Regions from separate parts of the Cronobacter universalis NCTC 9529 genome, predicted to be linked through region 2. Evidence: riboswitches for the same ligand, from Rfam matches in the RefSeq annotation. Region 2 holds a riboswitch; the other holds the start of a gene.
The links. A riboswitch is a leader RNA that binds a small molecule or an ion and turns the genes downstream of it on or off. The one in region 2 is predicted to bind thiamine pyrophosphate.

Region 1: another riboswitch for thiamine pyrophosphate. It lies ahead of thiC (phosphomethylpyrimidine synthase ThiC); the one in region 2 lies ahead of thiB (thiamine ABC transporter substrate binding subunit).

What each region holds. Positions count from the first base shown of each region.
Region 1 is NZ_CP012257.1:355,446-358,851, forward strand. Features, by position in the region: gene thiC (phosphomethylpyrimidine synthase ThiC) at 1-1,178, opposite strand, end outside; TPP riboswitch at 1,295-1,404, opposite strand; gene AFK65_RS01655 (Rsd/AlgQ family anti-sigma factor) at 1,457-1,960, opposite strand; gene nudC (NAD(+) diphosphatase) at 2,063-2,836, shown strand; gene hemE (uroporphyrinogen decarboxylase) at 2,878-3,406, shown strand, end outside.
Region 2 is NZ_CP012257.1:765,822-769,227, reverse strand. Features, by position in the region: gene sgrR (HTH-type transcriptional regulator SgrR) at 1-1,344, shown strand, start outside; TPP riboswitch at 1,380-1,481, shown strand; gene thiB (thiamine ABC transporter substrate binding subunit) at 1,514-2,497, shown strand; gene thiP (thiamine/thiamine pyrophosphate ABC transporter permease ThiP) at 2,473-3,406, shown strand, end outside.

The DNA.
Region 1 (3,406 bases), 410 kb from region 2:
AGCGACAGCGAGACGTCATAGGCGGCGCAAATTTCGCAGATTTCGCGGAAATGCTCGTAGAGGAAGTTTTCACGGTGATGCGACAGGCACCATTTCGCCATGATCGAGCCGCCGCGCGAGACGATGCCCGTCAGACGGCCTGCGGTCATCGGCACATAGCGCAGCAGCACGCCCGCGTGAATGGTGAAGTAATCAACGCCCTGTTCGGCCTGCTCAAGCAGCGTGTCGCGGAACATCTCCCAGCTCAGATCTTCGGCGATCCCGTTAGCCTTCTCCAGCGCCTGGTAGATCGGCACCGTACCGATCGGCACCGGGCTGTTGCGCAGGATCCATTCGCGGGTTTCGTGGATATAGCGCCCGGTGGAAAGGTCCATCACGGTATCCGCGCCCCAGCGGGTCGCCCAGACCAGTTTTTCGACTTCCTCTTCGATAGACGACGTCACCGCCGAGTTGCCGATATTGGCGTTGACCTTCACCAGGAAGTTACGACCGATAATCATCGGCTCCGATTCCGGGTGATTGATGTTGGCAGGAATGATGGCGCGCCCGGCGGCGACTTCGTCACGCACGAACTCCGGCGTGATGTTCTCCGGCAGGCGCGCGCCAAAGCCGTGGCCCGGATGCTGCTGGCGCAGTACCGTCGTGCGAATGCGCTCGCGGCCCATATTTTCCCGGATAGCGATGAATTCCATTTCGGGCGTCACGATGCCCTGACGCGCGTAATGCAACTGGGTGACGCGCTGGCCCGCCTTTGCGCGCTTTGGCGTCAGCAGCCCGCGAAAGCGCAACTCATCCAGCCCGTCATCGGCCAGGCGCTCGCGGGTATACGCCGAACTGCGGGAATCCAGGGTTTCCGTGTCGTTACGCGCGTCTATCCAGGCGCTGCGTAATTTGGTCAACCCTTCGCGGACGTCGATACGCACCGCTGGATCGCCGTAAGGGCCTGAGGTGTCATAAACCGGCACCGGCTCGTTGGGCTCATAGCGCGGGTTCTCTTTGCTGCCGCCCGCAAGCGTCGGGCTCAGGCGGATTTCGCGCATCGGCACGCGGATATCCTCGCGTGAGCCGGTGAGATAGATGCGGTGAGAGTTGGGGAAAGCGGTGCCTTCCAGCGTGTCGATAAAGTGTTGTGCGGCGGCGCGCTGCTCGCGGCGGCCAGGTTTGTTTGATACAGACATAGCGCATTCCAGTTAACGGTCAGGAAGTGGCTTGTCAGAACAACGGAGGAGTAATGGCGTGCGCCCGCGCACCCTGGAGAGGGTCTCAGGGCGAAACGACACCCTGAGCGGGGCAAAATGGAATTACTCTTGTTCCCTTCGCAGGTCTTAACCTGATCAGGTTCCGCGGATCCCGAATTAACGGTCTCAGCCCGTGCTGTCGCACTGGGCACTCCGACAAGATAAACCCCGCAAAAGCGGCGGGGAGATAACTAAACTACTCGTTAATAGTGCCGAACTCAAGCCGGTCGGGCGAGACCTGCTTCGTCATTGGCGCTCTGGCCCAGGTTATTGTCATAAGCCAGCATGATGAGCTTATCTTCCAGCGCGAAGCGGGCGGCGAGCGCCTCGCCGATGCCGGAAAGCGCTTCCTGAAACTCCAGGCAGTTATCGTGATCGATGGCGCTTTCCAGGTGCGTGTCGTAGAAATCCATGATTTGCTGGGTATTGGATTCCAGCTGAGGATAAATTTGCGTGGCGGCGACCAGCGGGCTGGTGCCTTCCATTTCGCTGATGACGCGCTCGTAAATATTGAAATGACCGGCGGAGAGGTAATCCACCAGGCAATGACAGAAATCGTCCAGCGCCTGTTCATCAAGCGCAGTCATCGGCTCCTTGCCGGGTTTGATGCCGACCATCTTGTAATAGGTGACTAACAGATGGTTGCGGGCGCCAAGCCAACGATCAACTAACTCATTACTCCCACCAACGCGTTCCGTCAGACTTTTTAGCTGGTTTAGCATGATCGACTCCATGAGATATAAGATGTAAAAACGCAAATGACCCAAAATATGTAAGAACACTGTTAATAACGTGCCAGTGAAGCAGAGGTAGTGCAATCAATTATGGAACGTACCCTAGAAAATTTAGACCATGGCTGGTGGATAGTCAGCCATGAACAGAAATTATGGCTGCCAAAAGCGGAATTACCTTACGGCCAGGCCGCGGATTTTGGTCTTACGGGCGAAAAGGCGCTGCAAATCGGTATCTGGGAAGACGCGCCGGTATGGCTGGTGCTGCAAAAGCGCGAGGCGGAGATGGCCTCGGTGCGGCAGCTTATCGACCAGGACGCCGGGCTGTTCCAGCTGGCGGGACGGGGCGTACAGCTCGCCGAGTTTTACCGCTCGCATAAATATTGCGGCTACTGCGGCCATGAGATGCACCCGAGCAAAACGGAGTGGGCGATGCTCTGCGGGCACTGTCGCGAACGCTACTACCCGCAAATCGCGCCGTGCATCATCGTGGCTATCCGCCGTGACGATAAAATCCTTCTGGCGCAGCACACGCGACACCGCAATGGCGTTTACACCGTGCTGGCCGGGTTTGTCGAAGTGGGCGAAACGCTGGAACAGGCGGTGGCGCGCGAGGTGATGGAAGAGAGCAATATCCGCATCAAGAATCTGCGCTATGTGACGTCTCAGCCCTGGCCGTTCCCGCAATCGCTGATGACCGCGTTTACGGCGGACTACGACAGCGGGGACATCCGGATAGACACCAAAGAGCTTATCGACGCGGGCTGGTATCGCTACGACCAGCTGCCGCTACTGCCGGCGCCGGGTACCGTGGCCCGCCGCCTGATAGAAGATACGGTGGCGCGCTGCCGGGCAGACGATGAATGACGTGATACAATAGCAGCCTGTCGCTTGAGGAATAAGAAAAAATGACCGAACTGAAAAACGATCGTTACCTGCGCGCGCTGCAACGCCAGCCTGTGGACGTCACCCCGGTGTGGATGATGAGACAGGCGGGGCGTTATCTGCCGGAATATAAGGCCACCCGCGCGCAGGCGGGCGATTTTATGTCGCTTTGCAAAAACGCCGAGCTGGCGTGCGAAGTGACGCTACAGCCACTGCGTCGCTATCCGCTCGATGCGGCGATCCTCTTTTCGGACATTCTGACGATTCCGGATGCGATGGGGCTGGGGCTCTATTTTGAAGCGGGCGAAGGCCCACGCTTCACATCGACCATTACCAACAAAGCGGACGTTGAAAAACTGCCGGTGCCGGACCCGGAACAGGAACTGGGCTATGTCATGAACGCGGTGCGCACGATCCGCCGCGAGCTGAAAGGCGAAGTGCCGCTGATTGGCTTCTCCGGCAGTCCCTGGACGCTCGCCACTTATATGGTGGAAGGCGGCAGCAGCAAGGCGTTTACCGTCATCAAGAAAATGATGTATGCCGAGCCGCAGA
Region 2 (3,406 bases):
CTCTCGCACCTGGGCCGCAGCTTCCGCCAGGGACGCCATATTCTGCGCGTGCTCTATTACCGCCCGCTGCAAAACCTGCTGCCCGGCAGCGCGTTGCGCCGTTCAGAAACCCATATCGCCCGGCAAATTTTCAGCGGCCTGACGCGCATAAACGAGGAAAACGGGGAACTGGAAGCCGATATTGCGCACCACTGGCAGCGTATTTCCCCTTTTCACTGGCGCTTTTTCTTACGCCCCGGCATCCATTTTCATCATGGCCGCGAGCTCGATATGCTGGATGTCATCAGCTCGCTACAGCGCATCTGCGCCCTGCCGCTCTACGCGCATATCCGCCAGGTGATCTCCCCCACGGCCTGGACGCTGGATATTCACCTGAGCGAGCCGGACGACTGGCTGCCGTGGCTGATGGGCAGCGTGCCTGCGATGATCCTGCCGCGGGAGTGGCCGGAGCTGCCGAAATTCGCCAGTCAGCCCGTCGGCACTGGCCCTTACGCGGTGGTGCGCAATAACAGCAACCAGCTAAAAATCCACGCCTTCGACGACTACTTCGGTTACCGGGCGCTGATTGATGAGGTCAACTTCTGGGTGCTGCCGGAAATCGGCGAGGAGCTGAGCTGCGCCGTTCAGCTTGAAGGCCCGACGCGCGACGCCGACGAAAAAGCCGTGGAGAGCCGCCTCGAAGAAGGCTGCTACTACCTGCTGTTTGATTCCCGCTCGCGCGTCGGCGCCATGCCGGAGGTGCGCCGCTGGATAAGCTCGCGCTTTACGCCCGCCCGCCTGCTGCACCGCGCCGCGCCGCACTATCAGCGCATCTGGTTTCCGGCTTACGGCCTGCTGCCGCGCTGGCACCACGCGCCGCAAATCCCTGAGGCGCGCAAACCCGCCGGGCTTGAGCGCCTGACGCTTACCTTCTATGGCGACCACAATGAAAACCGCATTATCGGCGCGCTGCTGCGCGACATTCTGGCGCAGGAGCAGGTGGAGCTGGAACTGCGGGAAGTGAGCTATGAGGAGTGGTATCAGGGCGACATCACCAGCGATTTGTGGCTTAACAGCGCCAACTTTACGCTGCCGCTCGATTTCTCGCTGTTCGCGCACCTGTGCGAAGTGCCGCTGATCCAGCGCTGCATTCCGCTCGACTGGCAGGGCGACGCGCAGCGCTGGCGCACCGGATCGCTGAACCTGCCGCAGTGGTGCCGCACGATGCTCGAGCGTCAGGACATTCTGCCGCTGATCCACCACTGGCTGATGCTACAGGGCCAGCGCAGTATGCGCGGCGTGCGGATGAACACGCTCGGCTGGTTTGATTTTAAATCCGCCTGGTTTGCGCCGCCCGAGCCGTAACCCTTTCGCAACAATACGCAAATCATTACAATGGGCCGTTCTCAACGGGGTGCTGCCGGCTGACCGGTGCGCTGAGATAATACCCGTCGAACCTGATCCGGATAACGCCGGCGAAGGGATTTGAGGCTACCGCTCAAAATCCTTTGCCCCCATTTGATAAAGGTGCAAAGTGTTAAAAAAACTGCTTCCCCTGCTGGCGCTCGCCGCCGCTCCGGCTTTCGCCAAACCCGTTCTGACCGTCTACACCTACGACTCCTTCTCCTCGGAGTGGGGCCCTGGCCCGAAAATTAAAACCGCCTTTGAAGCCGACTGCGGCTGCGAGCTGAAATTCGTGGCGCTGGAAGATGGCGTCTCGCTGCTTAACCGTCTGCGCATGGAAGGCAAAAACAGCAAAGCCGATGTGGTGCTGGGCCTGGATAACAACCTGCTTCAGGCCGCGACCGCGACCGGGCTGTTCGCGAAAAGCGGCGTTCCGGCGGGTGAGGTTAACGTGCCGGGCGGCTGGAACAACGACACCTTTGTGCCGTTCGACTACGGCTGGTTCGCCTTCGTCTATGACAAAAACAAGCTGAAAAACCCGCCGAAAAGCCTGAAAGAGCTGGTTGAGAGCGATCAGAAATGGCGCGTCATCTATGAAGATCCGCGCACCAGCACGCCGGGGCTGGGCCTGCTGCTGTGGATGCAGAAAGTCTATGGCGATAAAGCGCCGGACGCCTGGCAGAAGCTCGCCGCGAAGACCGTTACCGTCACCAAAGGCTGGAGCGAAGCCTACGGCCTGTTCCTGAAAGGCGAAGGCGATCTGGTGCTGAGCTACACCACCTCGCCCGCCTACCACATCATTGAAGAGAAAAAAGAGAACTACGCGGCGGCGAACTTCAGCGAAGGCCACTATTTGCAGGTGGAAGTCGCCGCACGCACCGCCGCCAGCAAACAGCCGGCACTGGCGGAAAAGTTCCTGAAGTTTATGGTTTCGCCCGCGTTCCAGAATGCGATCCCCGCGGGCAACTGGATGTACCCGGTGACCAACGTCGCGCTGCCGGAAGGGTTTAACGCCCTGACCCGGCCGCAGACCACCCTGCAGTTCACCTCACAGGAAGTCGCCGCACAGCGCGCGCAATGGACGAGTGAATGGCAACGCGCCGTGAGCCGCTGATCCCCGGCTGGCTCTGGCCCGGCCTCACCGCCGCCCTCTTGATGGCGGCGGTGGCGCTGGCGGCGTTCGCAGCGCTCTGGACGCACGCGCCGCACACCGACATACGCGCGCTGCTGCACGACAGCTACCTGTGGCACGTGGTGCGCTTCTCGTTCTGGCAGGCGTTTCTCTCCGCCCTGCTTTCCGTCGTGCCCGCGATCCCCCTCGCCCGCGCGCTCTACCGCCGCCGCTTTCCGGGGCGGCGAATGCTGCTGCGCCTGTGCGCCATGACGCTTATCCTGCCGGTGCTGGTGGCGATTTTCGGCCTGCTCAGCGTCTACGGGCGCAGCGGCTTGCTGGCCGCGCTCTGCGCGACGCTCGGCATCGAATGGACGTTCTCGCCTTACGGCCTCCAGGGCATCCTGCTGGCGCACCTCTTTTTTAATATGCCGATGGCGACCCGCCTGCTGTACCAGACGCTGACGCAGATCCCCGGCGAACAGCGCCAGCTCGCCGCACAGCTCGGTATGCGCGGCTGGGATTTCTTCCGGCTGGTGGAGTGGCCCTGGCTGCGCCGCCAGATCCCGCCGGTGGCGGCGCTCATTTTTATGCTCTGCTTCGCCAGTTTCGCGACGGTGCTGGCGCTTGGCGGCGGGCCGCAGGCGACAACCATTGAGCTCGCCATCTACCAGGCGCTGAGCTATGACTACGATCCGGGCCGCGCGGCGCTGCTGGCGCTTATCCAGATGGGCTGCTGCCTGTCGCTTATCCTGTTAAGCCAGCGGCTCAGCAAGGCGATCCCGGTCGGCGCGACGCTGGTGCGCGGCTGGCGCAACCCGGAGGATTCGTGGCGCAGCAAGCTTACCGATTCCGTGCTGATTGGTGCCGCGCTGCTGCTTCTCCTGCCGCCGCTGCTGGCGGTGCTGGTGG